DNA from 2 places in the Streptomyces rapamycinicus NRRL 5491 genome. Region 2 is predicted to be linked to the other one. Evidence: riboswitches for the same ligand, from Rfam matches in the RefSeq annotation. Region 2 holds a riboswitch; the other holds the start of a gene.

Region 1 (15,423 bases), 6.6 Mb from region 2:
CTGCGGGAAGGCCAGCAGCATGTCCATCACCCGGCTGATCAGCGAGTCGACCCAGCCGCCGAAGTACCCGGCGATGATGCCGAAGATGGTGCCGAGCACCACCGCGACCACCGCCGCGAGGAAGGCCACGAGCAGCGAGATCCGGGCGCCGTAGACGACCCGGCTGAAGACGTCGCGGCCGTTGGACGGCTCCACGCCGAAGAGGAAGTCCGAGCTGACGCCGCCCAGGGATCCCTTCGGGGTGCCGAACAGCGGGTCGATCTTCTCCTGGTGGAACTCATTGGGCGGATGCCCGAGCAGACTCACGATGAGCGGAGCGAAGATCGCCACCAGCACGAGGAAGACGACAACGATGCCACCCGCCAGTGCGAGCTTGTCCCGCTTCAGGCGTGACCAGGCGATCTGCCGCAGCGATCTGCCTTCGACGGACGCTTTGACCACATCCGCCGCTACATCGGCAGTCGCGACCGGATCGCTGTCCGTGCTCGTGCCGTGCAATGGTGCCGTCATCGTGGTGGAGACCCCTCTCGACCGGTGGTGACCGGCCCACGACTCGCCGCTGTGGCGGCTTCGTTCACAACCTGGGTGAAAGTCGCGTTCTGGTACGGAACCTTCTCGGAAGGGGTCGTACGCAGGAACCGCACCCCTTGGAGCGGGAGTCTTCAACGCGTTTGTGATCACCCGCCAGTACTCCCGGGCAATGGATGCCTAACCGTGATGTGAGGAATACCGCTCCGCTATACGGACGGTCGCGACACGAGAACGCAGCAGTAACCTCGCGCCCGTATTGGGGTGTTCGGCCCGAAAGGGGTGGAAGGCCGGTCGGGCAATCCCGTCAATCGGTGCGCGGCCCGGTACGCGGCGGGGCGCGGTGGCTCAGTACGTGGGACGGGGTTGCCCGGTACGCGAGGTGCGGCGGCTCAGTACGCGGGGCGCGGCGGCTCAGTACGCGGGACGGGCTTGCCCGGTACGCGAGGTGCGGCGGCTCAGTACGCGGGGCGCGGCGGCTCAGTACGCGGGGCGCGGCGGCGGATAGCCGTAGCCGTACGACGGCGGCGCGGCGGACGCGGCGCCATAGGCGTCACGGTCGAAGAAGGGCCGGGCATTGGCCCGCATCCACATGGCGACCGGGTCGTACTCGTCCGAGAGCGCGACCGTGGAGACCGGCAGCCCGTCCGGCACGGCGGTCACCGACTGCTCCATCATCACCCGCACCGACTGCACCGACGCGGCGCCGGTGTCGTACAGATCCAGGCCGATCGCCAGGTACGGGGCGCCCAGCGCGGGCTGCACCCAGACGCGCCGCAGCGACCGCACCGCGGCGGTGCGATGCGCGTTCTGCCCCAACAGGGCGTAGAACTGGGGGATGTCGATGGCGGGCTCGGACAGCCGCAGCGGCCCGGCGGGCAGCCGGTCCAGACCGCCCGCGATCCGGCGCAGATCCGGCCACGGGATGCCCACCCCGCCGCCGCGGGCGTGGGGGTTGAGCCAGAGGCCGTAGCGGTCGCGGTAGAGCGAGTCGGCGATGAGGCGTCCGTCGACCACCTCATGCGCGCGGTTCCAGCCACTGGCGGCCAGTTCCTGCGCGGAGGTCACACACGGGGCGTAACCGAGGCCGTCCACGTCCATGTTCCCGTACTGTGCGTCGGGCGAGCCGGGCGCGCCGTGCCACAGCAGCATCCAGACCTGGCCCTCGCCGATGGCGTGCAGCAGCGCCTCGTAGGCGTCGTACCGACCGGGAGCGACCTGCTGCAGCGCTCGCTCGACCTGGCCGGCCGCCGCCCCCCAATCCGCGCCCGCGCTCACCTGGGTCCGCCCCTTCTCATCGCCTTGCCCACACCTCACCGGGGAGCGTGCTCGCACCCCTCCTGGTCATCAAACCAGCTTACGGGCCGCGGCAGCGGACCCAGGGGTGAGTCAGAGGTCACGGTCGTAGAACGGCCGCACCCGCCCCAGCATCCAGTCGGCCACCGGATCGCCCTGCGCCACGTCCAGCAGCACCAGCTGAACCTTCCACGGCACCGGCACCGAGCCGAGTGCGCGGCCCAGCGCCTCCACCGCGCGCGCCTGCCCCTCGGGGCCGGGCTCGTCGAGCTGCACACCGACGAAGAGGGCCGGTTCGTCGCCCTCGACGCTGGCCAGGGCGCGCCGGGCGGTCCGCACTCCGGTGCCCTTGGCGAACTCGATCCCGGCGGCGGCCAGGAAGTCCACCGGCTCGTCCTGCCAGTCCGGTTCGAAGAGCCGCACCCGGCCGCCGTTGGCCGGGCCGTCGAGCTCGCTACGCCCGGCGCGGCACAACTCCCGGACGGCGGGCGGAGGCAGTGGTACGACCACCGCGCCACCGGGGTTCACCGCGATGCCGAGCTGGGGCGGCAGCCCGCGGGCGAACTCCACGGCCGGGGCGACGGTGAAGGACATATGGGAGCCGACGAGCTGGAGGAACTGCCGCTCGGAGCTGAACACCGGGACATACGCGCCGCCGTCGATCTCCATCGTGGGCAGATCGAGGCTCGGGCTGCCCGGGCCCCCGCCGTTGGGCAGCGGAATCCAGAGGTGGCTGCGGGAGAGCGTCTCGACGATGCGCGCTCCGGCGCCGGGGACGTCGACGGAGGCGGCCATCACCTCTTCGAGCTCATTGCCGGGAAACGCTGGATGCGCGGCATACCCGCCGTCCGGGAATCCTCCGTGCGCCGGGGCCACTCCGTACTGCTCCGGGAAGCTCATCTTCGTCCAACCGCCATCTCGTCCGACCTGCCCGAAGCACCCTAACCGCTGGGCGGTCCGGGGCCGGAGGGGGCGGCGGCGATCTCCACAGCACTTCCCCACCTCGCCCGGACTCGTCCTCGTCACGCTGTGTGATGCCAATGGCCGATTTTCGGCCACTCGGGGGAGAGGCGTGATCACTCGAAGGAGATGCAGCGCAGCGCGCTCGCGCCCCGCCGGTCCAGCAGCACCGCCGAGGCGCACCCCCGCGGCGGCCGCCCCTCCTCCATCCCGGTGATCAGCCGCCGCATCGCGCGCAGATGCCGCCCGAACGCGTAGGCGGAGACCCCGCGGCCACGGGCGGCCTGGCCCTCCAGCGCCTCCGTGGCGCCCACGTCCAGCAGCACCATGTGGAGACTGCGGCCCCGGCGCCGCACGTCCCGCGCCAGCCAGCGGCGGACCCACGGCAGCGCCCCGCAGTCGTGCACCACGACGCTCGCGCCCGAGCGCAGCGCCCGGCGCAGCCCCGCGTAGTGGGCGTACCGGACCAGCGGGCGGTAGAGCGCGTACGGCAGCCAGCCGGGCAGCCGGCGCTCCCACACCTCCCGGGTGTTCTGCGAGTCCACCCTGATCACGACCGCGCCCGTCTCGTCCAGGAGCGGCACCGTCCGATTGATCAGGGTGCTCTTGCCACTGCCCGGCAGCCCGGAGGCGACCAGCACATCCCCCGCCGGAAAGCGCAGCTCACACGGGTCCGCACCACCGCCCTCCACCCCCGCGCGCAGATCGTGCACCGCGCTTCTTCGACCCGGGCGGGCCGTCGACCCGGAGGGTGTGCGCCCACGCCGCGCCGGCAGGAGCCTCTGTGTCGTCGCGTGCGTTCCCTGCCCATGCACCGTGATCGTCCTCCCAGGTCGGTCAACGCTGCTCGTACCCGCAGAGTGTCAAGAAAAGGTAATGTCGGGCAAGGCTGCCCCTGTCCGGGCGGCCGGAGCCCGGTCGGATCGGGGCTTCCCTTCTCGCCCATACATGCGATGATGTCGGCGCAACTCCATACCGGCCGCTTGAATCCGCGCGGGAGAGTCCTTGGTCGTCGGCATCCGTGCCGGGTGTCCAGGGCGCCGAAGGAGCAAGTCCTCCCTTGAATCTCTCAGGCCCCGATACCGCACGGACGAGGCAGATCTGAAAAGCGGGCCGCGCGGGCGCGGCTCCACCCAAGGTGCAAGTCGGGCCCCTTACGGGCGTCACGGCGAACCTCTCAGGTTCCGATGACAGATGGGGAGGACGCACGCGTCCTTGTCGTCCGTCCTCGCCGTCGCGCGACCCCGACCTCTGGAGCCTGAATCGTGACCGACGCCCCGCCCACCCCACGCCGTACCGCGCTGGACGCGCGGCACCGCGCGCTCGGCGCCACCATGACCGACTTCGCCGGCTGGGACATGCCGCTGCGCTACGGCAGCGAGCGCGACGAGCACACCGCGGTCCGCACCCGCGCCGGGCTCTTCGACCTCTCCCACATGGGTGAGATCTCTCTCATCGGTCCGCGGGCCGGGGACGCCCTGGACCACGCGCTGGTCGGCCGGCTGTCCGCGCTCGCCGTGGGCCGCGCCCGCTACACCATGATCTGCGACGACGAGGGCGGCATCCTGGACGACCTGATCGTCTACCGCCTCGGGGACGAGGAGTTCCTGGTGGTGGCCAACGCCGCCAACGCCCAGGTGGTGCTGGACGCGCTGACCGAGCGGGCCGGCGGTTTCGAGGCGACCGTGAGGGACGACCGCGACGCCTACGCGCTGCTCGCCGTCCAGGGGCCCGAGTCCGCGGGGATCCTGAAGCGCCTGACCGACGCCGACCTGGACGGGCTGAAGTACTACGCCGGGCTGCCGGGCACCGTCGCGGGCGTCCCCGCCATGATCGCCCGCACCGGCTACACGGGTGAGGACGGCTTCGAGCTGTTCCTGGCGCCGGACGACGCCGAGCGGGTCTGGGAGGCGCTGACCGAGGCCGGCGCCCCGGTGGGCCTGGTGCCCTGCGGTCTCTCCTGCCGGGACACCCTGCGCCTCGAGGCGGGCATGCCGCTGTACGGGCACGAGCTGACCACCGACACCACCCCCTTCGACGCGGGGCTCGGCCGGGTGGTGAAGTTCGACAAGCCGGGCGGCTTCGTCGGCCGCGAGGCCCTGGAGGCCGCGTCCCGCCAGGCGGACACCGTCGCCCCGCGCACCCTGGTCGGCCTGATCGCTTCAGGCCGCCGGGTGCCGCGCGCCGGATACGCCGTGGTGGCCGCCGACGGCACAGAGATCGGCCAGGTCACCTCGGGCGCGCCGTCGCCGACGCTGGGCAGGCCGATCGCGATGGCGTATGTGGACCCGGAGTACGCGAAGCCCGGCACCGAGGGGGTCTTCGTGGACATCCGCGGTACCCGGGAGCCGTACGAGGTCGTGGCGCTCCCCTTCTACAAGCGCGAGCGCTGAGCCTCTCCGGGCGCGAGCGCTGAGCCTGCCCGAGCATGAAGCGGAGCCCCGGCCCATCGTTGAGCGGCGGCCGCGGCGGGCCCGGCCCATCGCACCCCCGGCGTCGTATCCCTGGGCGCCGCATCCCACCAGCTAAGACCCGTTTCCCAAGCACTCCCCCGTATCCAGGAGAATCGGACCATGAGCAACCCCCAGCAGCTGCGGTACAGCAAGGAGCACGAGTGGCTGTCGGCCGCCGGCGAGGACGGCGTGTCGACGATCGGCATCACCGAATTCGCGGCCAACGCGCTCGGCGACGTCGTCTATGTCCAGCTCCCGGACGTCGGCTCCACGGTCTCCGCCGGTGACACCTGCGGTGAGCTGGAGTCCACCAAGTCGGTCAGCGACCTGTACACGCCGGTCTCCGGTGAGGTCACCGAGATCAACGAGGACGTGGTGAACGATCCGGCGCTGGTGAATTCCGCCCCCTTCGAGGGCGGCTGGCTGTTCAAGGTGCGGGTGACGAGCGAGCCGGAGGACCTGCTCTCCGCCGACGAGTACACCGCCTTCGCCGAAAACTGACCCTCCTTATTCGATCGGGACCCTCGATGTCGCTTCTCAACAGCTCCCTGCACGAGCTCGACCCGGACGTCGCCGCTGCTGTCGACGCCGAACTCCACCGCCAGCAGTCCACCCTGGAGATGATCGCCTCGGAGAACTTCGCCCCGGCGGCGGTCATGGAGGCCCAGGGCTCGGTCCTGACCAACAAGTACGCCGAGGGCTACCCCGGCCGCCGCTACTACGGCGGCTGTGAGCACGTCGACGTGGTCGAGCAGATCGCCATCGACCGGGTGAAGGAGCTCTTCGGCGCCGAGGCGGCGAACGTCCAGCCGCACTCGGGCGCCCAGGCCAACGCGGCCGCGATGTTCGCCCTGCTCTCCCCCGGCGACACCATCCTGGGGCTGAACCTGGCGCACGGCGGCCATCTGACCCACGGCATGAAGATCAACTTCTCCGGCAAGCTCTACAACGTGGTGCCCTACCACGTGGACGCCGAGACCGGTCTGGTCGACATGGACGAGGTCGAGCGGCTGGCCAAGGAGCACCGCCCCAAGCTGGTGATCGCGGGCTGGTCTGCGTACCCGCGCCAGCTGGACTTCGCCGCGTTCCGCCGGATCGCGGACGAGGTCGGCGCGTACCTGATGGTCGACATGGCCCACTTCGCGGGTCTGGTGGCGGCCGGGCTGCACCCCTCGCCCGTACCGCACGCCCATGTGGTGACCACCACCACCCACAAGACCCTGGGCGGTCCGCGCGGTGGCGTGATCCTCTCCACCGCCGACCTGGCCAAGAAGATCAACTCGGCGGTCTTCCCGGGCCAGCAGGGCGGCCCACTGGAGCATGTCATCGCGGCGAAGGCGGTGTCCTTCAAGGTGGCGGCGAGCTCGGCGTTCAAGGAGCGCCAGGAGCGCACGCTGGAGGGCGCCAGGATCCTCGCCGAGCGCCTGACCCAGGACGATGTGCGGGAGGTGGGCGTCGCCGTCCTCTCCGGCGGCACCGATGTCCATCTGGTCCTGGTCGATCTGCGCGACTCCGAGCTGGACGGGCGGCAGGCCGAGGACCGGCTGCACGAGGTCGGCATCACGGTCAACCGCAACGCGATCCCCAACGACCCGCGGCCCCCGATGGTCACCTCGGGTCTGCGGATCGGCACCCCGGCGCTGGCCACGCGCGGCTTCACCACGGAGGACTTCCGCGAGGTCGCCGACGTGATCGCGGAGACGCTCAAGGCGCCCTCTCCCTTCGGGGCGGCTGACGCGGAGGCGCTGAAGGCCCGGGTCACCGCCCTGGCCGACAAGCACCCGCTGTACGCGCACCTGTCCGAGTAAGCCGGAGCAACCCGGACCGGGGGCGCGTCCGCCCTGGCGCGCCCCCGCCGCACCACCCCACGCACGGCCCGCACGCTTCCCCGGCGGGCACACGCTTCCCCCGGCGTGCAGACGAAGGAGTCTCCCGGTGGCCATTTCCGTATTCGACCTCTTCTCGATCGGCATCGGCCCGTCCAGTTCGCACACTGTCGGGCCGATGCGGGCCGCGCGGATGTTCGTCCGCCGGCTGAAGAACGAGGGTCTGCTGGCCCACACCGCGTCCGTCCGGGCCGAGCTCTTCGGCTCCCTGGGCGCCACCGGTCATGGCCACGGCACCCCGAAGGCCGTGCTGCTGGGCCTGGAGGGCAACTCCCCGCGCACCGTGGACGTCGATACGGCCGACGGCGAGGTGGAGCGCATCCGCACCACCAAGCGGCTGCGGCTGCTCGGCGCCGAGATCGGCCCCGGCCACGAGATCGACTTCGACGACTCCTCCCAGCTGATCCTGCACCGCCGCCGCTCACTGCCGTACCACGCCAACGGCATGACGCTGTGCGCGTACGGCGCCGAGGGCCATCCGCTGCTGGAGAAGACGTACTACTCGGTCGGCGGCGGCTTCGTGGTGGACGAGGACGCGGTCGGCGAGGACCGCATCAAGCTCGACGACACCGTTCTCACCCACCCCTTCCGCACCGGTGACGAGTTGCTGCGGCTCTCCCAGGAGACGGGCCTGTCCATCTCGGCCCTGATGCTGGAGAACGAGAAGGCCTGGCGCACGGAGCCGGAGATCCGGGCCGGGCTGCTGGAGATCTGGCAGGTCATGGAGGCGTGCGTGGCCCGCGGCATGTCCCAGGAGGGCATCCTGCCCGGCGGCCTCAAGGTCCGCCGCCGCGCCGCCACCGCCGCCCGCGCCCTGCGCTCCGAGGGCGACCCGGGCGCCCGTGCCATGGAGTGGATCACCCTCTACGCCATGGCGGTCAACGAGGAGAACGCGGCGGGCGGCCGCGTGGTCACCGCCCCCACCAACGGCGCGGCAGGCATCATCCCCGCCGTCCTGCACTACTACACCCGGTTCGTCCCGGGCGCCGACGAGGAGGGCGTCATCCGCTTCCTCCTCGCCGCGGGCGCCATCGGCATGCTCTTCAAGGAGAACGCCTCGATCTCCGGCGCCGAGGTCGGCTGCCAGGGCGAGGTCGGCTCCGCCTGCTCGATGGCCGCCGGCGGCCTCGCCGAGGTCCTCGGCGGCTCCCCGGAGCAGGTGGAGAACGCCGCCGAGATCGGCATGGAGCACAACCTCGGCCTCACCTGCGACCCGGTCGGCGGCCTGGTCCAGATCCCCTGCATCGAGCGCAACGGCATGGCCTCGGTCAAGGCAGTCACCGCCGCGAGGATGGCCCTGCGCGGCGACGGCCGCCACCATGTCTCGCTCGACAAGGTCATCAAGACCATGAAGCAGACGGGCGCGGACATGAAGGTCAAGTACAAGGAGACGGCGCGGGGCGGGCTCGCGGTGAACGTCATCGAGTGCTGACGGAGGGAACGCAGGTGGGGTCGGCTGATGCCCCGGCGATACGGGTGCCGGTCGGGGAAGACTCGGAACGCTGGGCCAGCCGGGCGACGAGCCGACGGGTGCTGCTCGTCGTGCACAATGTCACTTCGGCAGGCCGCCTGCTGGATGTGCTGCCGCTGTTCCACGACGACTTCCGGGTACAACTCCTGGTCACCTCGACCGAGTCATCCGCGTTTCAGGCCGGAATCGGCGAGTTGTTCACGGAGTTGGGTCTGCCCGTGCTGCCCTGGGAGCAGGCGTTGGCGACACCGGTGGCCCTGGCGATCGCCGCGAGCTTCGGCGGGCAACTCCAGGGCATACAGGGCAAATTGGCCGTCCTGTCGCATGGAGTCGGATACACTAAGAAGCTAAGCGAGCCGCGAGCCGCGAGCCGCGAGCCGCGAGCCGCGAGCCGCGAGCCGCGAGCCGCGAGCCGCGAGCCGACATTCGGCCTGTCGCCGGAGTGGCTGCTGGCGGACGGCAAGCCCTTCGTGGACGGCCTCGTCCTCTCACACCCGGAGCAGCTGGAGCGGTTGCGGCGGGTATGCCCGGAAGCCGAGAGGGCATCCGTACTCGCCGGCGACCCCTGCTTCGACCGCATGCTGGCCGGGCGTTCCCACCGGGAGCGGTTCCGCCGCGCCCTGGGTGTGCGCCAGGGACAGCGTCTCGTCGTACTGAATTCCACGTGGAATCCCGAGAGTTTGTTCGGAAACGGGGGCGGCGAGGACGTCCTGCCGAGCCTGCTGCCCCGGCTCACCTCCGAGCTGCCCACTGACGACTACCGGCTGGCGGCCGTGCTGCATCCGAATATCTGGTACGGACACGGACCGGGGCAGATACGCGTCTGGCTGGACCGGGCGCGCCGCGGCGGACTGGCACTGATCGACCCCGTGCACGCGTGGCGACAGGCCCTTCTGGCGGCGGATGTCGTTCTGGGGGATTTCGGGGCGGTGTCCTACTACGCCGCGGCGTTGGACATCCCCGTGCTGCTCGCGTCCGCCGCACAGGACAGGCTGGACCCGGAGGCGCCGCTCGCGACGTTCGTCCAGGAGGCCCCCCGGCTCGACCCGCACGGACCGCTGCGAGACCAGCTGGAGGGCCTGCTCGCCCGGCACCGCCCGTCGGCCGCAACCAGTCCGGCGGAGTACGTCAGCTCGGCCCCGGGCGCGTCGGCGGCACTGCTGCGGAGGCTCTTCTACCTGCTCATGGATCTGCCAGAACCCGCGGCCCCGGCGCTGCTGGAGCCGCTGCCGCTGCCGCCGTACGATCCCCCACCGCGTACGGCCCCTCTGAACGTCCGTACGCGCGTCCGGGGAGCGGATGTCACGCTCGAGCGCTCCACGGGGCACCCGTACGACGCGGTCGGCGAGACGCACCTCGCCGTGCACGAGGACACCCGGGACCCCGGCAGCCTGGCGCCGGCTGATGTGATCTTCCGTGCGGGGCGGCCGGACGACCCCCGCTTGGGCGGCCCGGAGGAGTGGACCGCCGAGGTGCTGCGCCGGTATCCGCACTGCTCGCTCGCCGTGTACGTGACCGGCCCGCACAGCTGTGCCGTGCGTGACCGGGAGCACGGCGTGCTACGGCTGTCGGCGGGCCCGGGAGCGGACGCCGATCCGGCGGCCTACGCCTCCGCGCTCCACGCGTGGCTGGCGGGCGGCGGTGCGGTGGCGCCGGGCGGGACGACGCTCCGGGTGCACGCGGCCGGCCGCGTGCACCCGGTGACCGTGACTCCCGCTACTCCGCCTGCTGGGCCGTCTCGCAGCGCAGCCGCAGACGGGCCAGGTAGCCCAGGTGCGGAGTGGCCTTTTCCGGCCTGAGCAGGCGCTCAGCCTCAGCGATCTTCGTCAGGGCCGCGGAGTCCTCACCGGCGTCGTGCAGCGTCTCGGCGAGGTCCGTGAGGGTACGGGCCTGGTTGTACGCCTCTCCCCGCTCCGCGAAGAAGTCCCGCGCGGCCTCCAGGCGACGGCGGGACTCTGTCAACTGTCCCAGGCCGCGCAGGGCACGTCCCTGGTGACGCCCGATCAAGGCGAGGGCGCGCGGAAGGTCCCCGGCACCCTCCTGGCCGGGGGTGATCCGCCGGTAGACGCCCTCCGCCTCGACGAACCGCTCGTACGCCGCCTCGTACCGCCATCGGTTCAAGCACAACAGGCCCAAGAACTCCACGGACGACGCCTCGCCCCGTAAGTGGCCCGCGGCTCGCTCGCAGGCGACGGCGGCGCGCACCGCGTGATCGGCCTCCTCCCACTGCCCCATCTCGCCCAGGCAGTGGCCCAGTTGGAAGTGCAGGGCACCCGCCATGCTGGAACGCGGCTGGTGCTCGTCGGCGCACCGGGCCGCGATCCGCAGGGCGGGCAGCACCTCGTCCCAGTGTCCGGCCTTCAGCTGAAGTGGCCACAGCGCACGGGCCAGTCGCAGCGCCGTGTCGATGTGCTGGTACTCGTCCGCCACCGAGACCGCCCGCACCAGGTTCCCGGCCTCGGCCAGCAGGGCCGCCATGCCCTCGGCCGCCCCACGGAACGAGGGCCCCCGCGCGGGTGCGGGCTCGGTCCGCCAGCTCTGCGGAAGGGCCGCGTGAGCGGCGTGCAGCGATCGGTTCAGCAGGCCGTCGAGCACCCGTGACACCGCCGCGAAGCACTCCGGGATCCCGTGCTCGGGTCCTGCGGCGTCGGCCAGATGGCGGCGCACCTCGGGCCGGAAGCGGTAGCGTCCGTCCCCCACCGGCTCCGCCAACTGCGCGTCCGCAGCCGCGGCGAGCATCCGGGCGGCCTCCTCCTCGGGGACGGCGGCGGCGTCCGAGGCCAGCCGGGCATCGATCGCGGGCCAGCCGCCCAGCGCGGTCAGCCGGCACAGCCGGGCCGTCTCGGGCCCGAGACGGCGGCACGCGTCCCGCGTCGTAGACAGCACCGGATGGTGCCCCGCGGGCTCGTCGGACGGATCCGGGAAGGCGGGTTCATCGGTCAGCAGGCGCATCGCCGCCGCCTTCAGGGCGAAGGCGTTGCCCGCGCAAGCGTTCAGCAGGTCGGGCATCCGCGGCTTGGCTCGCGCGACCCTGTCGGGCCCGGCCACCTTCCTCAGCATCCTCAAGCCGTCCCGCTCGCTCAGCGGTGGGACGGCGATGCGCTCCGCCTCCAGCGCGAACGGCGGACCGGACGCGACCACCAGGAGAAAGACCTCCGGCGTGGCCGGAACGAGGTTGCGGACCTGCGCGACCGAGGACGCGTGGTCGATCGCCACCAGCGCCCTGCGGCCCGCCGTCAACCGCCGATAGAGCTGTTCCCGCCCCGCCTCGGTGGGCGGGATCCGCTCGGGCTCGACGCCCATGTGCCGCAGCAGGCGCGGCAGGACGGCGGCCGGTTCCAGCCCACCGTCTCCGGCGGCGTCGCGGAGGTCGACATAGAACTGCCCGTCGGGGTACCGCGCGACCTGGGCGGCGCCCCAGTGCAGGGCCACCGCGCTGGTGCCGATGCCGGGCGGACCGTGCAGCAGCGCGACCCGTGGCCGCCCGCCGGCGGCACGGGTCGCCTCCCGCTTCAGCCGCTTGAGGACGGCCTCGCGGTCGGTGAAGTCCCGCGTGGCGGGCGGCAGTCCCGCCCCGGGGCGCAGCGCCACCGCCGCGTCCGGCAGGCTCCGCAGCAGAAGGGCCCACTCGCCGGAGCGTCGGCCGTCCTCACTCAGGCGCGGATGCATCTGGCGCGCCAGCGCCTCCCACCCCTCCGCGGTGACCGGCAGCGGCGTCTCCCGGCCCAGGGTCCGTCTCACCAGCGCACCCGTCGACAGGAGCACCTGCTTGCCGACTTCTCCGGCCGCGCCGTTCCCCACCGCCGCAAGGAATGCGGTGAGCGCGCCCACCGTGACGATCTCGATCACACCGGCCCCTCCCCTGGTCCCGGTCCGGTCCCTGGCCGGACTGTATCCCCGCGGTGTCTGCCCGGGAAAACCTTTCGGCCTCGGTGATCTCGTACCACGCGGGGCGGGCCCAGAACGTGCCGCGAGGCGAGGTCGGATGTCACACTCCGGCGGGCTGCCCTGTCGTACCTGCGCAAGCCATTGCCAGCACAGGTACGACACGATGGAGAGCCCGCCATGGCCCGTATCCCGCTCACCCCGCCCAGCACCCTGATAAACCGCATCGGCGCCTGGTACTCCCGGCGTACCTACGGCAAGGTGCTCGACCCCGGTCTGGCCGTCGGCCACAATCCGCGGGTGCTGCTCACCTACGTACGGCAGGAGCGCGGCGCCGCCAAGTGGAACCGCCTCGACCCGGGCCTCAAGCACCTCGCGGTCATGGCCGCGGCGGCCAGGATCAACTGCTCGTGGTGCATGGACTTCGGCCACTGGGAGGCCGGCAACCTGGGGCTCCCGATGGACAAGATCTCCAAGGTGCCGCGGTGGCACGACCACGAGGACGCCTTCACCGAGCTGGAGCTGCTCGTCCTGGAGTACGCCGAAGCGATGACCGAGACCGAGCCCCGCGTGACCGACGAGCTCGCGGCCGCCCTGATCGAGCGGCTCGGTGAGGCGGCGTTCGTCGAACTCACCGCCATGGTCGCCCTGGAGAACTACCGCTCGCGCGTCAACAGCGCCTTCGGTCTGACCAGCCAGGGCTTCTCGGACACCTGCGAGGTACCGTCGCAGGCGTGATCGACACGACCACCTTCGAAGAGCACCGGCGGATGCTGTTCGGCATCGCGTACCGCATGCTCGGCTCCGTCGCCGACGCCGAGGACGTGGTGCAGGACGCCTGGCTGCGCTGCAGTCAGGTGTCCACGCCGGTGGAGAACCCGGCGGGCTATCTGACCCGTACGGTCACCAACCTCGCGCTCAACCGGCTCACCTCGGCCGCCGCCACCCGCGAGCGGTACGTCGGACCCTGGCTGCCCGAGCCGCTGATCACCCGGCCGGACGTCGGCGAGGAGGTGGAACTGGCCGAGTCGGTCTCGCTCGCCATGCTCGTCGTCCTGGAGAGTCTCTCGCCCTTGGAACGGGCGGTCTTCGTGCTCAAGGAGGTCTTCGGCTTCTCCTTCCGGGAGATCGCCGGAATGCTGGACCGCGGCGAGGCGGCCGTACGGCAGGTGGGCAGCCGGGCCAGGGCCCATGTCCAGGCCCGGCGACCGCGTTACGACGCCCCGGCGGAGGTGCGGCGGCAGGTCACCGAGGAGTTCCTGGCCGCGTGTCTCGGCGGCGACCTGAACCGCATGATGGAGCTGCTCGCCCCCGATGTGACGGCGTGGAGCGACGGCGGCGGCAAGGTGAAGGCCGCCCTCCGCCCGCAGCGGGGCGCGGACAAGGTCGCCCGTTTCCTCGCCGCCGTCATCGCCCAGCCGATGGACGACCCCCAGGTGCGCGCGGTCGACGTCAACGGCCGGCCGGGACTGCTGCTCACGGTCGCGGGCCGCCCGGACACGGTCGCCTGTGCGGAGGTCGAGGACGGGCGCATCACGGAGATCCGCATCATCCGCAACCCGGAGAAGCTGCGGCACCTGCCGCCGCCGTAGATCCCTGGGGGCACCGCACACCGGCGAACAGGTCGTCCTCGGGTGTCGCGACGTCGACGCCGACGCCAACGCCGACGCCGACGTGGGACCGGGCCAGGTGGTAGTCCTCAGTGGGCCAGACCTGCCGCTCGACGTCACGGTCGTGAAGCATGAACCCGGCGTTCGGGTCGATCTGCGTGGCATGCGCGAGCAGCGCCCGGTCCCTGGTCGCGAAGTACTCCGCGCACGGCACCCGTGTGGTGATCTCCAGCCCCGCCCCGGGCAGTTCGGCCAGCACCTCCCGCATGCCCGAGTCCATGCCCCGCGCGGTCATGGCGTCGTGCAACGCCTGGAACCACGGCCGCGACAGACCGCCCTGGTAGTACAGCTTCAGGGGTCGCCAGGGCGCGCCCGACTCGGGACGGCGCCCGGCTTCCCCGGTCTCCCCGGCCTCCTCCCCCGCCGCGTCGAAGGCGGCGACCGTCACCTGATGGGTCCTGATGTGATCCGGGTGCGGATAGCCGCCGGTCTCGTCGTACGTGACGACCACATGCGGCCGGAAGCTCCGCATCAGCCCCACCAGGCGCCCGGCCGCCTCCGCCAGCGGCGCGAGCGCGAAGCAGCCCTCGGGCAGCGGCTCGCCCGGCCCCGGGAGCCCCGAGTCGACGAACCCCAGGAAGTGCTGCCGTACGCCCAGGATCCGGCGGGCCTCGGCCATCTCGTCCCGCCGGATCGCGGCGAGGTTCTCCCGCACACCGGGGCGGTCCATGGCGGGGTTGAGCACATCGCCACGCTCCCCTCCCGTGCAGGTGACCACCAGCACCTCCACCCCCTCGGCGGCGTATTTGGCCAGCGTGGCGGCGCCCTTGCTGGACTCGTCGTCGGGGTGGGCGTGCACGCTCATCAGACGCAGGTTCAAAGCGCTCCTGGGGATGGCTCGTGGTGACTGAGTGACTGAGTGACTGGATGGCTGGGTTACTGGGTTACTGGGGTGGCTGGGTTACTGACGAACAAAAAATAGTCCGAGCCCAAAATTAGGTCAAGCACAATCTTAGAACCGCCCATGCGAAGATGGGGCCATGACAGCAGGACTGCGTGAGCTGAAGAAGCGGCAGACGCGCCAGATGATCTCCGACACCGCGACCCGGCTCTTCATGGAGCGCGGCTTCGAGGCAGTGACCATCGCCGAGATCGCGACGGCCGCCCAAGTGGCCAAGATGACGGTCACGAACTACTTCCCGCGCAAGGAAGACCTGGCCCTCGACTACCACGAGACCATCACCACCGCACTGGCCCGGACCGTCGCGGACCGCCCGACCGGCGAATCCGCCCTGACCGCGCTGCGCCGCGCATACCTGGCCGCGGTCGAACGT
Region 2 (15,423 bases):
CTGGGGTCAGGTCTTCTCGGATACCGTCAACACCGGCATCTATGTCATGGAGCCGGAGGTCTTCGACTACGTCGATCCCGATGTCCCGGTCGACTGGTCCGGAGACGTCTTCCCCCAGCTGATGAAGGAAGGCAAGCCCATCTTCGGCTATATCGCCGAGGGCTACTGGGAGGACGTCGGCACCCATGAGAGCTATGTGAAGGCCCAGGCGGACGTTCTCGAGGGCAAGGTCGATGTCGAGCTCGACGGATTCGAGATCTCGCCCGGTGTATGGGTCGCCGAAGGGGCGGATGTGCATCCGGAGGCCGTGCTCCGCGGGCCGCTCTACATTGGCGACTACGCCAAGGTGGAGGCCGGTGCCGAGATCCGTGAGCACACCGTCGTCGGCTCAAATGTCGTGGTGAAGAGCGGCGCCTTCCTCCACAAGGCGGTGGTGCACGACAACGTGTACGTCGGCCAGCAGAGCAATCTGCGCGGCTGTGTCATCGGCAAGAACACCGACATCATGCGCGCCGCCCGGATCGAGGACGGGGCCGTCATCGGCGATGAGTGCCTGATCGGCGAGGAATCGATCGTCCAGGGCAATGTCCGGGTCTATCCGTTCAAGACAATCGAGGCGGGCGCGTTCGTCAATACCTCGGTGATCTGGGAGTCCCGGGGGCAGGCCCATCTGTTCGGCGCCCGTGGCGTCTCCGGCATCCTCAATGTGGAGATCACTCCGGAGCTCGCGGTGCGGCTCGCCGGGGCGTACGCCACGACGCTCAAGAAGGGCTCCACGGTCACCACGGCGCGTGACCACTCCAGGGGCGCGCGGGCGCTCAAGCGGGCGATGATCTCCGCCCTGCAGACCAGCGCCATCGACGTACGGGATCTGGAGAACGTGCCGCTGCCGGTGGCCCGGCAGCAGACCGCGCGCGGCAGCGCCGGCGGCTTCATGATCCGGACCTCGCCCGGGGTGCCCGACTCGGTCGACATCATGTTCTTCGACGAGCGGGGCGCCGATCTGTCCGCGGGCGGTCAGCGGAAGCTGGACCGGGTGTACGCCCGCCAGGAGTACCGCAGGGCGTTCCCGGGCGAGATCGGTGACCTCAGCTTCCCGTCGAGCGTCTTCGACTCGTACACGGGCTCGCTGCTGCGGGCCGTGGACATCAGCGGCATCGCCGAGTCCGGCCTGAAGGTCGTCGTGGACGCTGCCAACGGCAGCGCCGGGCTGGTGCTGCCCAGCCTGCTGGGCCGACTCGGGGTGGACGCGCTGACCATCAACCCTGGCCTGGACGAATCGCGTCCGACGGAGACCGCCGACGCCCGCCGGTCGGGGCTGGCCCGGCTCGGCGAGATCGTCGCCTCGGCGCGTGCCGCGTTCGGAGTGCGGTTCGACCCGGTCGGTGAGCGGTTCTCGCTCGTCGACGAGCGCGGCCGGATCGTGGAGGACGACCGGGCGCTGCTGGTGATGCTGGATCTGGTGGCCGCGGAGCGGCGGAGCGGGCGGGTGGCGCTTCCGGTGACCACGACCCGTATCGCCGAGCAGGTGGCGGCGTACCACGGCACACAGGTGGAGTGGACGACCACCGCGGCGGACGATCTGACCCGGGTCGCCCGGTCGGAGTCCACCATCTTCGGAGGCGATGGGCGCGGCGGGTTCATCATCCCCGAGTTCAGCAGCGTCTTCGACGGTACGGCGGCCTTCGTCCGGCTGATCGGGCTGGTGGCGCGCACTCAGCTGACACTGAGTCAGATCGATGCGCGGATTCCGCGGGCGCACGTCCAACGGCGCGATCTGGCCACCCCCTGGGCGGTCAAGGGCCTGGTCATGCGGCATGTGGTGGAGGCCGCGGGCGACCGTTCCGTGGACACCACCGACGGGGTGCGGGTCGTGGAGACCGACGGACGGTGGGTCATGGTGCTGCCCGACCCGGCCGAGGCGGTCACCCATCTGTGGGCGGAGGGCCCGGACGACGCGTCCGCGCAGGCCCTGCTGGACGAGTGGTCGAGCGTCGTGGACAGCGCGGGGCGCTGATCGCGGGGCCGCGGTAGCACGTCCAAGCGCGTGGGACCGCCGTCCCGAGGTCCCGGATCCGGCACGCCGGAGGGGCCATTCGGTGGCGGCGGCCCCCACGTGCGACGATGTGCGGCATGTCGCAGCAGCCCCCCGTTCGGAGCACAGCATCGCCGCGCCCGCGCCCGCGCATCGACGCGTCCATGTCGCTGCTGACCAATGTGATGGACCACAGCCTTGACGACGGCTACGCGGAGGCCGCCGCGCGGCGCGGGGAGACCGGTCGCTCGGGCCTGCCGCGCACCGTGCGGGCCAAATTGGGGCTGGCCTTCGGCCTCGTCCTGGTCGCGGTCGTCATCACCATCGGGGCCGCCGAGGCGCGGATATCGGCGCCGACGCTGGCCAAGGAGCGGGGAGAGCTGATCGACCGGATCGAGACGGGGAACTCGAACGCGGACAAGCTCGCCCGGAACGTGGACAAGCTCCGGGGCGAGGTCGGGGAGAAGCAGCGGCAGGCACTGGAGAAGGACGGCGGGGCCAAGGCCGATCTGGTGGCGCTGCTCTCGGGGGCCAACGAGGTGACGGGCCCGGGGGTGAAGCTGGTGGTCGACGACGCCAAGGACGCGGCGAGCAGCGGCGGGGGACCACGGGAGAGCGCCGACTTCTCCGACACCGGCCGGGTGCGCGACCACGACATGCAGCGTGTCGTCAACGGCCTGTGGGAGTCGGGCGCGGAGGCCGTCTCGATCAACGGGCAGCGGCTGACGGCGCTCTCGGCGATCAGGGCCGCGGGAGACGCCATACTGGTCGACAACAAGCCGCTGGCGCCGCCGTATACGGTACTCGCGGTGGGGGACGGGCAGCGGCTGAGCACCGCTTTCCAGAACAGTGCGGACGGACAGTACCTGCATGTGCTGCAGCAGAACTATGACATCCGTACGAGCATTTCCGCCCAGGACTCGCTCCGGCTTCCGGCCGCGCCGAGCCTGATCGTACGCACCGCGGAACCGATAGCCGGTGGCTCCGGCAAGGGTGACGCCGACACAGGGAAGGGCACATCGTGATCGCCGTATTGGGGCTCATCGTGGGAGTCGTGGTGGGGCTTGTGGTCCGACCCGTGGTGCCGACGGTGGTCGAGCCCTATCTGCCGATCGCCGTCGTGGCGGCACTCGACGCGGTCTTCGGGGGCTTCCGGGCGATGCTGGACGGGATCTTCGACGACAAGGTCTTCGTCGTATCGTTCCTGTCCAATGTGGTGGTGGCCGCACTGATCGTCTTCCTCGGTGACAAGCTGGGCGTCGGTGCCCAGCTGTCGACGGGAGTCGTCGTCGTGCTCGGTATCCGGATCTTCTCCAACGCGGCCGCGATCCGCCGCCATGTGTTCCGGGCGTGAGGCCGATGACGACCGACGACACCCCGGAGAAGCCCGAGAGCACACAATCGGCCGAAAACCGACGGCAGGCCGACACTCCGCGACAGCCGGCCGAAACGCCAGGCCAGTCCGCCGACACGCCGCGACAGGAGCCGGCCGGCACGCCGCACCAGTCGGCCGACGCGCCGCCTCCGGCCGAGAGGGACGCGAAGGCCGGGCAGCCGCCGAAGGCCGAGCAGTCGCCGGAAGCCGGACCAGCGGCGAAGGCCGAAACGCCCGAGAAGGCCACTGAGCCGCCCCGGCGGTCGCCCGAGCCGCCCCGGCGGCCGGAGACGCCCGAGCGGCCCGCGCGCCCCGGGGAGCCTCGCGAGCGGGCCGAGCCGAGGCTGGCCGAGCCGAAGCGGGCCGAGCCCGAGCGGCCGTCGGCGGCCGGGCCGCCGCGCCCGGGCACTCCGCCGCCCGCCCGGAAGCCCGGGCGCCGTGACGCGCCGGCGGGGCGGCCGGGCAGGCCCGCCGGGCCCCCGCCGGGCGGCTTCAAGGACCTCGCGCTGAGGACGCCCCTGCCCAAGGCCGTGCTGCCCGAGGCCCTGCCGCCGCAGGCTCAGAGCCGGCCCGTCACGGCGGACACGCCCGGGGCGCGTGCCGAGGGCCCCAGGCCCGCCGACGGGTCCCGGAGCGGCCCCGGAGAGCCTGTGGCCCCCGCCCCCGGCCCCGGGGGCTCCGGCGGCAAGCGGAGGCCGGAGGACGCCCTGACCGGCCGCCAGCGGCTGGTGAAGGGCGTATGGCCGCCGCGCCTCACCCGCGCCCAGCTGATCGTCGCCCTGCTGCTCTTCGGCCTCGGCCTGGGGCTCGCCATCCAGGTGCGCTCGACCAACGAGAGCAGCGTGCTGCGCGGCGCCCGGCAGGAGGACCTGGTCCGGATCCTCGACGAGCTGGACTCCCGCACCCAGCGGCTCCAGGACGAGAAGCGCCGCCTCGAGAATCAGCGCACCGAGCTGGAGAACAGCTCGGACCAGGCCGAGGAGGCCCGGAAGCAGACGCTCCAGAAGGAGCAGCAGCTGGGCGTGCTCGCGGGTACGGTGGCAGCACAGGGTCCTGGTATCACGATCACCATCGACGACTCCCGGGGCTCCGTGGAGTCGGACATGCTGCTCGACACGGTCCAGGAGCTGCGCGCGGCGGGCGCCGAGGCGATCCAGATCGACAAGGTGCGCGTGGTCGCCGGCACCTACTTCTCGGACAGCGGTGGCGCGATCCGGATCGATGGACGGAAAGTGACGCGACCGTATGTTGTGAAGGTGATCGGCAAGCCGGAGGATCTGGAGCCGGCCCTGAACATCCCGGGCGGGGTGGTGCAGAGCCTGGAGAAGGAGCAGGCCACAGTGTCCGTGCAGCGGGAGAAGAAGATCGTTGTGGATGCCTTGCGATCGGCGAAGCGGCCTGACTACGCTCGGTCGTCATCACGGTGAGGCGGTTCGAAATGAGGGTCTCTCGGGGAGACCATGTGGACGCGGGGGGTCAACGCACCAGAAGATCCGCGCGTGATGGAAACTGTCTGGTGGTCACGGACGTTGTGAGGATGTCCGGACCGTCTGGTGTGTGCATCGAGGGTTTGTCCTGCCCCACGGGCGGGTCTGTTTCAGTCAAGGGGAATCGCCCGTGAAGTTGTTCGGGAAGTTGTTCGGTAAGAGTGCCCGCCAGGATGGCGGCAGCAGCACCGCCCGCCACCGCGCCTCGCGTGCCGCGGAGGAGAGCGGAGGGGGGACCGAGGAGCGCCCGCTCTTCCGTGACCAGGTCGGCGGGCAGGGCGCGTCTGTTGACCCCTCCGCGGCCGGGCCCATAGGTTTCGAGGACCCATCGGCCTCTCGGAGTGGTGGAGGGTTCGGCTTGCCGGTCTGTCAGCGGTGTGGCCACCGGAACGCGGAGGCCAGCCGGTTCTGCTCCAATTGCGGCGCCCCGCTGCGGGGCGGCGCGCCCTCCGAGCGTGCCTCGGAGACCACCTCCACCATTTCGATCTCGGGTCTCGAGGCGTACGACTCCGAGGTGACCGGGCAGACGCCGCTGCCGTCGCTCAGCCCGGAGGCCCAGGCCGCCGTCGAGGCGCTGCCCCTGGGGTCGGCGCTGCTGGTGGTCCGCCGCGGGCCGAATTCCGGCAGCCGCTTCCTGCTGGACAGTGATGTCACCACGGCGGGCCGTCACCCGCAGAGCGACATCTTCCTGGACGATGTGACGGTCTCCCGCCGCCATGTGGAGTTCCGACGCGGCCAGGACGGCAGCTTCACCGTCTCGGACGTCGGCAGCCTCAACGGGACGTATGTCAACCGGGAGCAGATCGACGCGCCGGTGGTCCTGGCCAGTGGGGACGAGGTGCAGATCGGTAAGTACCGGCTGGTCTTCTACCCGAGCCAGCGGGGCGTCGGCATCTGACCCGTCAGGGGAGGTCCATGCTTCAGACACCGTCGGGCGGTGCCGATACCGGCACCGCCCCCACGGGCGGCCGGTCGATGAGCATCGGCACCGTGCTGAATCTGTTGCGGGACGAGTTCCCCGAGGTCACCATCTCCAAGATCCGTTTCTTGGAGTCGGAGGGGCTGGTGGAGCCGCGGCGGACGCCGTCCGGCTACCGCAAATTCAGCCAGCAGGATGTGGAACGGCTCGGCCATATCCTCCGGATGCAGCGTGACCACTACCTGCCGCTCAAGGTCATCCGGGAGCATCTGGACGCCCTGGAGCGGGGCGAACCCTTGCAGCTTCCTGCCGTTCCGCAGGGAGCGCAGCAGCCCGGGCCGCTCGACGGCGGCCCCGGCACGGTCTCGGACGGCCCCACGGCCGCCCGGGTCGGCCGTGCCGAGCTGCTGGCAACGGCCGAGGTCAGCGAGGCGGAGCTGGCCGAATGGGAGTCGTACGGGCTGCTCGCGCCGACCGCGGACGGCGGCGGGTACGACATCGAGGCGGTGACCGTCGCCCGGCTCATCGCCGAACTCGGTCGTTTCGGCCTGGAACCACGTCATCTGCGAATCATGAAAGCCTCCGCCGAGCGCGAGGCCGGAATGGTCGAGCAGGTGGTCGCCCCGCTGCGGTTGCATAGAAATCCGCAGACCAGAGCGCATGCGGAGGCCAGTGTGCGGGAGCTCGCCACGCTCTCCGTACGGCTGCACGCGGCCCTGGTGCGGTCGGCTCTGAGGGTCCACGGGCAGTGACCGGCCGGGCCCCGACTATCCAAACCGGCCGGGCACGTCCTAGGGTTGCTGTGTGAACGAGCTCGACGTCGTGGGTGTCCGGGTGGAAATGCCCTCCAACCAACCGATCGTGCTCCTGCGTGAAGTGGGAGGCGACCGCTACCTCCCCATCTGGATCGGACCAGGTGAGGCGACCGCGATCGCCTTCGCTCAGCAGGGCATGGCTCCGGCGCGCCCGCTGACCCATGATCTTTTCAAGGACGTACTCGAAGCGGTCGGCCAGCAGCTCACGGAGGTCCGGATCACGGATCTGCGCGAGGGGGTCTTCTACGCGGAGCTGGTCTTCGCCAGCGGTGTGGAGGTCAGCGCCCGGCCGTCCGACGCCATAGCGCTCGCGCTGCGCACCGGAACGCCGATCTACGGCAGCGACGGCGTGCTGGACGACGCCGGTATCGCGATCCCGGACGAGCAGGAGGACGAGGTGGAGAAGTTCCGCGAGTTCCTCGACCAGATCTCGCCCGAGGACTTCGGAACCAGCAGCCAGTGAACCGTATGCCGGTCCTCGCCCGCGCATTCGAGTAGCCTTTCCCGGACGAGGGGCACGGGAAACCACCCTTAGGGTGATTATCACTCGGCGTGCCGAGTGTGGCGATCGTTGACGCACCCCGGGTGACTGCCTACCTTCAAGATGGCAGGTCGAGGACGGAGGTCGGCGTGAGAAGCACCGGCGACGGCACGGCGGCCGGAGGTCCGTATGCGCTCCAGGGGGGCGCGTCGGCCGATCCGGCATTGAAGGCTCGGGTCGCGGCACAGGCCGCACCGCCGCGCGAGCCCGCCGCGGGGGGGACGGAGCGGATCGGATACCGCGGGCCCACCGCGTGTGCGGCCGCGGGCATCACCTACCGGCAGCTGGACTACTGGGCCCGCACCGGGCTGGTGGAGCCGAGCGTCCGGCCGGCCTACGGCTCGGGCAGTCAGCGGCTCTACAGCTTCCGGGACGTGGTCGTCCTCAAGATCGTGAAGCGGCTGCTGGATACCGGTGTGTCGCTCCAGAACATCCGGGCGGCGGTGGTGCACCTCCGTGCCCGGGAGCTCGACGACCTGGCCCAGATGACGCTCATGAGCGACGGCGCGACCGTCTACGAGTGCACCTCGCCCGATGAGGTCGTGGACCTCCTCCAGGGCGGCCAGGGCGTCTTCGGGATCGCCGTGGGCGTCGTCTGGCGGGATGTGGAGAGCGCGCTGTCCCAGCTGCACGGCGAGCGGGTGGACACCGGCGAGACGCTGGTCCGGCACAACCCGGCCGACGAGCTCGCGGCGCGCCGCAACCGGGCGGGTTAGCGCCGGCCCTTCCGCTGGGCGCCCGGGTGATGAACCGAGTGGCGCCCCGGGCCCGCCTCCGGCCGTTGTGCCGCCCCATTGTCAGTGGTGTGCGGCTGTCAGTGGTGTGCGGCAGCATCGGAGGTGTGAGGGGTGCGCCGACGATTCTCCATCTGGACATGGACGCCTTCTACGCCTCGGCGGAGCAGGCGGCCAAGCCCAGCCTGCGCGGGAAGCCGGTGATCGTAGGGGGCCTGGGGCCGCGTGGCGTGGTGGCCACGGCCTCCTACGAGGCCCGGGTGTTCGGCGTGCACTCCGCCATGGCGATGGCCCAGGCCCGCCGCCTGTGTCCGAACGCGGCGTTCCTCATCCCCCGGTTCGCCCTCTACCGCAAGGTGAGCGACGCCGTCATGACCCTGCTGCACACGCTGTCGCCCCTGGTGGAGCCGCTGAGCCTGGACGAGGCGTTCGTCGATCTGGAGGCGGGCGGCACCGAGCCCACCGTCGAGGCGGCGCGCGCCGTGGCGGAGCGGCTGCGAGCCGACATCAAGGCGGCCACCGGGCTGACCGGATCGGTGGGGCTCGCCGGATCCAAGATGCTCGCCAAGATCGGTTCGGAGCAGGCCAAGCCGGATGGTCTGGTGGTCATCGAGCCCGGGACGGAGCGCGATCTGCTCGGCCCGATGTCGGTGCGGACGCTCCCGGGCGTCGGCCCCGCCACGGCGGAGACGTTGCGCCGGGCCGGGATCCACACCGTGGCCGAGACGCGGGAGGCGGGCGAGGCGGAGCTGGTGCGGCTGCTGGGCCGGGCCCATGGCGCGTCGCTGTTCCTGATGGCCGAGGGCCGGGACGAGCGGCCCGTCGTCGCCGAGCGGGACGCCAAGTCCATTTCGGTCGAGGACACCTTCGACGTCGACCTCACCGACCGCACCCGGGTGCAGCTGGAGATCGCGCGGCTCGCCGACCGCTGTGTGCGGCGGCTGCGCGAGGCGGGCCGCTCGGGGCGGACGGTCGTGATCAAGGTGCGGCGGTACGACTTCTCCACGCTCACCCGTTCGGAGACCCTGCGCGGGCCGACCGACGACCCGGCAGTGGTGCGGGAGGCCGCGGCGCGCCTGATCGACGGGGTGGACACCACGGCGGGTGTGCGGCTGCTGGGGGTCGGCGTCAGCGGTCTGGCGGACTACACGCAGGAGGATCTCTTCGCCCAGGCCGCCCAGGCCGCCCAGGCCGCCCAGGCCGCTCAGGCCGCACAAGCGGCTCAGGCCGCTCAGACCGCTCAGGCCGCTCACGAGGCCGTGGGGGACGCCGGGCGCCCGCCGGGGCCCGAGAGACCGGTGTCCGTGGGAGAGGTCGTGGGAGAGGCCTCTGAGGACGCTGAGAAGCCGCGGCGCTGGCTCCCGGGCTCCGATGTACGGCACGCCGAGTACGGGGCGGGCTGGGTGCAGGGGAGCGGGGTGGGCCGGGTGACCGTGCGCTTCGAGGAGCCTTGGTCGCCACCCGGTCGAGTACGGACGTTCCCCGTCGGCGATCCGGCGCTGCAGCCTGCCGACCCGCTGCCGCTGCTGCGCCCGGACGCGGACGCGGATGAGGATCCGGAAGAGGCCGAGGGCCGGGACGGGCGGGCCCCAGCGCCTGGTGGCGGGGCCGAGCCCGGCCCGGGCCCGGGTCAGCCCGTGACGTCCAGGCCGTAGTGGTGGTAGAGCTGAAGCTCCTGCTCGGGGGAGAGGTGGCGGCCCACCCCGAAGTCCGGGGCGTCCTTGATCAGGGACCGGTCGTACGGCACCCGCAGGGTGTCGCCGACGACCTCGCTCGGTTCGAGCGGCACGAAGACGTCCCGGCTGAACAGCCCGGTGCGTACCGCCGCCCATTCGGGCTCGCCGGTCGCGTCGTCGAGATAGACCTCGTCCACGGTGCCGATCTTGGCGCCCTCGCGGTCGAATGCCTTGCGGCCGATCAGGGTCCGCGGGTCGATATCGGTCTGCACGCTCTCTCCCACAGGTGGCAAACAGATGACAAGCAAGTGGCAAGTGCCCATTGCTACCTACAAAAAGCCACATCGCCGCACTCGGCCACTCGAACGCCCGCGACCGTCCCCCGCGGCAGAACCGCTGGTACGCTGACTGTGGCTGCAGACCCCGTGCGGGAGAGTCCTCCGCCGACGCTGTCGGAGGCGCCGAAGGAGCAAACCCTCCCCGGAATCTCTCAGGCACACGTACCGTGCGGGTGAGGTCACTCTGGAAAGCAGGGTGGGCCACGGGCGAGCACAGCTCCGGAACCCCTCCTCACCGACGGTGAAAACCGGTCAGGCGGTATGCGGGCCGGTGAAGCTCTCAGGTTGAGATGACAGAGGGGGAGGCCGTCCGGGCACCCGAGCCGCGGTGCCCCTCGTAGGTCGTCACAGACCAGGAGGCCCCCGCAGATGACCGCCAATCGCATCGCACTCTCCGACTTGGAATCCGGTACTCCGTTTGAGCGGCGCCATATCGGCCCGGATGGCGAGGCGCAGGCCAAGATGCTCGCCCAGGTCGGCTTCGGCTCGCTGGACGAGCTCACCGAGGCCGCCGTACCGGATGTCATCAAGAGCACCGAGGCGCTGGACGCCCTGCCGCCGGCCCGCAGTGAGCCGGAGGTGCTCGCCGAACTGCGCGCGCTCGCCGACCGCAACCAGGTGCTGCCGTCGATGATCGGCCTCGGCTACTACGGCACCCACACCCCGCCGGTGATCCTGCGCAATGTGCTGGAGAGCCCCGCCTGGTACACCGCGTACACGCCCTACCAGCCGGAGATCTCCCAGGGCCGGCTCGAGGCGCTGCTGAACTTCCAGACCGTCGTCGCCGATCTGACCGGGCTGCCCACGGCCGGTTCCTCGCTGCTGGACGAGGCCACCGCGGCCGCCGAGGCGATGGCGCTGTCGCGGCGCGTCGGCAAGGTCAAGGAGGGCGTCTTCCTGATCGACGCCGAGGTGCTGCCGCAGACCATCGCGGTCATACGGACCCGCGCCGAGCCGACCGGTGTCGAGGTCGTCGTCGCCGACCTGGCCGGGGGCATCCCGGACGGGATCGCCGAGCGCGGGGTCTTCGGCGTGCTGCTGCAGTACCCGGGCGCCTCCGGTGCGGTGCGCGATCCGCGCCCGGTCATCGAGCGCGCCCATGAGCTGGGCGCCGTCGTCACCGTCGCCGCCGACCTCCTCGCGCTCACCCTGCTCACCTCGCCCGGCGAACTGGGCGCGGACATCGCGGTGGGCAGCAGCCAGCGGTTCGGCGTCCCGATGGGCTTCGGCGGGCCGCACGCCGGTTTCATGGCGGTGCGCGACGCCTACGCCCGCAACCTGCCCGGCCGTCTGGTCGGGGTCTCGGTGGACGCCGACGGCGACAAGGCATACCGGCTGGCGCTGCAGACCCGTGAGCAGCACATCCGCCGGGAGAAGGCCACCAGCAACATCTGCACCGCTCAGGTGCTGCTGGCCGTGATGGCCGGGATGTACGCCGTCTACCACGGCCCGGACGGGCTCGCGGCGATCGCCCGCCGCACCCACCGCTACGCCTCCGTGCTCGCCGAAGGGCTGCGGGCCGGCGGTGTCGAGGTGGTGTACGGCGCGTTCTTCGACACCCTCACCGCGCGGGTGCCGGGCCGGGCCGCCGAGGTCGTCGCCGCAGCCCGCGAGGCCGGGGTCAACCTCCGGCTGACCGACGCCGACCACGTCGGCATCGCCTGCGACGAGACCACCGGCCGCGCGCAGCTCGCCGCCGTATGGTCCGCCTTCGGGGTGGACGGCGGCAACGGCGACGCCTCCGGGATCCCCGGGATCGAGGAGCTTGACGTCTCGGCGCCGGACGCGCTGCCCGCGGCCCTGCTGCGCCAGGACGGCTATCTGACCCACCCGGTCTTCTACCAGCACCGCTCCGAGACCGCGATGCTGCGCTATCTGCGGCGCCTGGCCGACCGGGACTACGCCCTGGACCGGGGCATGATCCCGCTCGGCTCCTGCACCATGAAGCTCAACGCGACCACCGAGATGGAGCCGGTCACCTGGCCGGAGTTCGGCGCGCTGCACCCCTTCGCACCGGCCGAGCAGGCCCAGGGCTATCTGACCCTGATCCGTGAGCTGGAGGAGCGGCTGGCCGAGGTCACCGGCTACGACAAGGTCTCGCTGCAGCCGAACGCCGGGTCCCAGGGCGAGCTCGCCGGGCTGCTGGCGGTGCGCGCCTACCACCGGGCCAACGGGGACACCCAGCGCACCGTCTGTCTGATCCCGTCCTCCGCGCACGGCACCAACGCCGCCAGCGCCGTGATGGCCGGTATGAAGGTCGTCGTGGTCAAGACCGGCCAGGACGGCGAGGTGGACACCGACGACCTGCGCGCCAAGATCGAGCAGTACGGCGACCAGCTGGCCGTCCTGATGGTCACCTACCCCTCCACCCACGGGGTGTTCGAGGAGCACATCACCGAGATCTGCGCGACCGTGCACGACGCGGGCGGCCAGGTCTACGTGGACGGCGCCAACCTCAACGCGCTGGTCGGGCTCGCCGAGCCGGGCCGGTTCGGTGGCGATGTCTCGCATCTGAACCTGCACAAGACCTTCTGCATCCCGCACGGCGGCGGCGGCCCCGGCGTCGGCCCGATCGCGGTGCGCGAGCATCTGGCGCCCCACCTCCCCAACCATCCGCTGCAGCCCGCCGCCGGTCCGGCCACCGGCGTCGGCCCGGTCTCGGCCGCGCCGTGGGGCTCCGCGGGGATCCTGCCGATCTCGTGGGCGTACATCCGGCTGATGGGTGCCGAGGGGCTGCGCCGCGCGACCCAGGTCGCGGTGCTCGGCGCCAACTACGTCGCCAAGCGCCTCGAGCCGCACTACCCGGTGCTCTACACCGGCCCCGGCGGTCTGGTGGCGCATGAGTGCATCGTGGATCTGCGTCCGCTGACGAAGGCCACCGGTGTGACCGTGGACGATGTGGCCAAGCGCCTGATCGACTACGGCTTCCACGCGCCGACGATGTCGTTCCCGGTCGCCGGGACGCTGATGATCGAGCCGACCGAGAGCGAGGACCTGGCGGAGCTGGACCGGTTCTGCCAGGCGATGATCGCCATCCGGGCCGAGATCGAGAAGGTCGGCTCCGGCGAGTGGACCAAGGAGGACAATCCGCTGCGGAACGCCCCGCATACGGCGGCGTCGCTGACCGCGGAGTGGGACCACCCGTACTCCCGGGAGGAGGCGGTCTTCCCGGCCGGGGTCTCGGCGGCCGACAAGTACTGGCCGCCGGTGCGGCGGATCGACGGGGCCTACGGGGACCGTAACCTCGTCTGCTCGTGCCCGCCGCTGGAGTCCTACGAGGGCTGAGGGGTCTGACCCCTGCGATGCGTCAGTGGGGCCGGTTCGGCGAACGCGCCGGGCCGGCCCCTGATATGTACGTGCCGTCGACGGCGGAGGTCAGGCCGCGGTGACGACGTGCTCGGAACCCAGCGGTCGGCATGGTGCGATCACGCGCCCGTCCGGCAGCAGCTCACCGGTGTCCTCGAAGAGCAGGACGCCGTTGCACAGCAGGCTCCATCCCTGCTCCGGGTGGTGCGCCACGAGATGGGCGGCCTCCCGGTCGGCTGAGTCGGCTGACGGGCAGGGTGGTTGATGCTGGCACATGACAGGGTTCTTTCGCTGCGGAGTGGTGAAGGTCCTGCGGCTCGCTGCGGCGTTCATGGCCGCCCCCCGTAATTGAGTCGGTCGATTGCTCCAGTGTTGCCCTACGGCCTGGAATCCGCAGGGATTTCGCGGTACCGGTCTCGCTAGATAATGACGCATCACCCGTCCGGAGGGTTCATCGCGGCCGGACTGTTACGAGGATGCTGCGGAGCGCCCCGTGACCCGACGGTCACGGGGCGCTCCCGTCCTGACGAAGGCCCAGGTCAGGCGGGTGAGCCAAGCAAGGGTGCCCGAGTCAGCCGGTGAGTGAGGACGGACAGCAGATCGGTTGCGCGGTGCGCCCGGTGCGCCGCGATACCGGGCGGGGCCGGGGCGAGCGGCACCAGCAGGTCCCCGGCGCCGAGGCCGCCTTCGGCGCCGTCCGCGGTCAGGTCGCCGTGCAGCCAGAGCGTGACCATGTAGAGCTCGGGGATGGACAGCAGCCGCGGCTGGTACGCCGAGGGCAGCGACTCGGCTTCGCTCAGGGCGAGTTCGGCCGAGCTGACGTAGGGGCCCTCGGAGAAGTGCGAGAAGGCCCAGCCGTCGGCGGTGAGCATCGCCTCGGCGGCGGCCACCGTACGGTCGCCGTCGCGGAGCAGGAATCGCCAGCCGGTGAGCCGGGTGCGCGGCGGGCCGCCGGGGGCGGTGATGTCGTCCAGGACATGGACGGGGAGCGGGAGTTCGGGTTCGAAGGGGCCGGTGAGCGTGGAGAGCACGGGGGTGCGGGCCTCGCGGACGGCGGTGGGGGAATCAAGGGCCGTGAGGACGCTGCGCAGGGCGGGCGCGGGGGCCTGGGGCACATGCAGCGGCATGGTGGGTCGCCTCTCGCTTTGAAGACACGGTGAAGCGATAGCGGGCCGGGTTTGGGCGGCGCTGTCGGTGGAACACGGGTCAGAGGGGAGCCGGAACAGACCGTTCGGGCGTTATCTCTCTGCCTCGTTAGCCGAGTTTATACGACAAGTGTTCCCGTTGTGTTTCGTCTAGCCGCTGCCGATATCGCCGACAAGAGGATATCCAGACCCCGGGAAGGCGGGGATTTTCCCCGATTCAGTGCCAGATGAACGGATATGACCTGGCATTTTGAGCCCGGCGCGGTAGGCTGGAACTCGCTGGTCCATTTCCCCAGCGCAATGCGCAGTTCCACAGAGCCTACCGGCTGGGTGGGGATCGCGGGGCGTTATCGATCACATTGGTGGGCATCATCGAGCGTGGTGTGCACACGCCCGGCGCCGATGATCCACTCGAGGAGGGACGCTTCGATGGGGGAGAAGCTCATAGCCGGTGAGTTCGACCCGTCCGGCCGGCGACGGCAGCGCGTCCGGTTGCGGCAGTGCCTCGACGGGCTGGGCCGGCTCCTGGCCGACAAGCGATTCGACCGCCCGAAGAATCTGATGGGGCTGGAGATCGAGCTGAATCTCGCCGGGGCCGACGGGCTGCCGAGGATGATGAACGCGGAGGTTCTGGAGCGCATCGGGAGTCATGATTTCCAGACGGAACTCGGGCAGTGCAATCTTGAAGTAAACATCGTGCCCCACCGTTTGCACGGACGCGTTCTCGATCAGCTCTCCGAAGAGCTCCGAACCGGTTTGTCATATGCCGACCGCAAGGCGAGGGAAGTGTCTTCCGAGATCGTGATGATCGGAATTCTGCCAACCCTCGCCGCGGACGATCTGGGATCCACGAACCTCTCCTATGACGACCGTTACAAACTGCTCAATGAGCAGATGCTGGCCGCCCGCGGTGAGGATTTCCTCATCGACATCGAGGGCCGGGAGCGATTCACCTACGCCAGCTCCTCCATCGCCCCCGAGGCGGCCTGCACCTCCGTCCAGCTCCATCTCCAGGTCACCCCGGGCCGCTTCGCGGACGCGTGGAACGCGGC

Evidence for each region. A riboswitch is a leader RNA that binds a small molecule or an ion and turns the genes downstream of it on or off. The one in region 2 is predicted to bind glycine.
Region 1: another riboswitch for glycine. It lies ahead of gcvT (glycine cleavage system aminomethyltransferase GcvT); the one in region 2 lies ahead of gcvP (aminomethyl-transferring glycine dehydrogenase).

Annotation. Positions count from the first base shown of each region.
Region 1 covers NZ_CP085193.1:4,099,136-4,114,558, forward strand. The annotation lists gene LIV37_RS16525 (ABC transporter permease) at 1-510, opposite strand, end outside; gene LIV37_RS16530 (enhanced serine sensitivity protein SseB C-terminal domain-containing protein) at 1,009-1,806, opposite strand; gene LIV37_RS16535 (enhanced serine sensitivity protein SseB) at 1,918-2,724, opposite strand; gene LIV37_RS16540 (AAA family ATPase) at 2,901-3,599, opposite strand; glycine riboswitch at 3,769-3,879, shown strand; gene gcvT (glycine cleavage system aminomethyltransferase GcvT) at 4,050-5,177, shown strand; gene gcvH (glycine cleavage system protein GcvH) at 5,358-5,738, shown strand; gene glyA (serine hydroxymethyltransferase) at 5,765-7,045, shown strand; gene LIV37_RS16560 (L-serine ammonia-lyase) at 7,173-8,555, shown strand; gene LIV37_RS16565 (hypothetical protein) at 8,570-10,393, shown strand; gene LIV37_RS16570 (ATP-binding protein) at 10,311-12,443, opposite strand; gene LIV37_RS16575 (carboxymuconolactone decarboxylase family protein) at 12,660-13,217, shown strand; gene LIV37_RS16580 (RNA polymerase sigma-70 factor) at 13,214-14,071, shown strand; gene mca (mycothiol conjugate amidase Mca) at 14,028-14,954, opposite strand; gene LIV37_RS16590 (TetR/AcrR family transcriptional regulator) at 15,130-15,423, shown strand, end outside.
Region 2 covers NZ_CP085193.1:10,666,006-10,681,428, forward strand. The annotation lists gene LIV37_RS44310 (mannose-1-phosphate guanyltransferase) at 1-2,017, shown strand, start outside; gene LIV37_RS44315 (DUF881 domain-containing protein) at 2,134-3,060, shown strand; gene LIV37_RS44320 (small basic family protein) at 3,057-3,389, shown strand; gene LIV37_RS44325 (DUF881 domain-containing protein) at 3,956-4,837, shown strand; gene LIV37_RS44330 (FHA domain-containing protein) at 4,968-5,795, shown strand; gene ftsR (transcriptional regulator FtsR) at 5,813-6,568, shown strand; gene LIV37_RS44340 (bifunctional nuclease family protein) at 6,621-7,094, shown strand; gene LIV37_RS44345 (MerR family transcriptional regulator) at 7,262-7,888, shown strand; gene LIV37_RS44350 (DNA polymerase IV) at 8,014-9,561, shown strand; gene LIV37_RS44355 (PRC-barrel domain-containing protein) at 9,537-9,854, opposite strand; glycine riboswitch at 10,001-10,098, shown strand; glycine riboswitch at 10,099-10,227, shown strand; gene gcvP (aminomethyl-transferring glycine dehydrogenase) at 10,290-13,205, shown strand; gene LIV37_RS44365 (DUF5999 family protein) at 13,296-13,502, opposite strand; gene LIV37_RS44370 (hypothetical protein) at 13,766-14,353, opposite strand; gene LIV37_RS44375 (glutamate-cysteine ligase family protein) at 14,801-15,423, shown strand, end outside.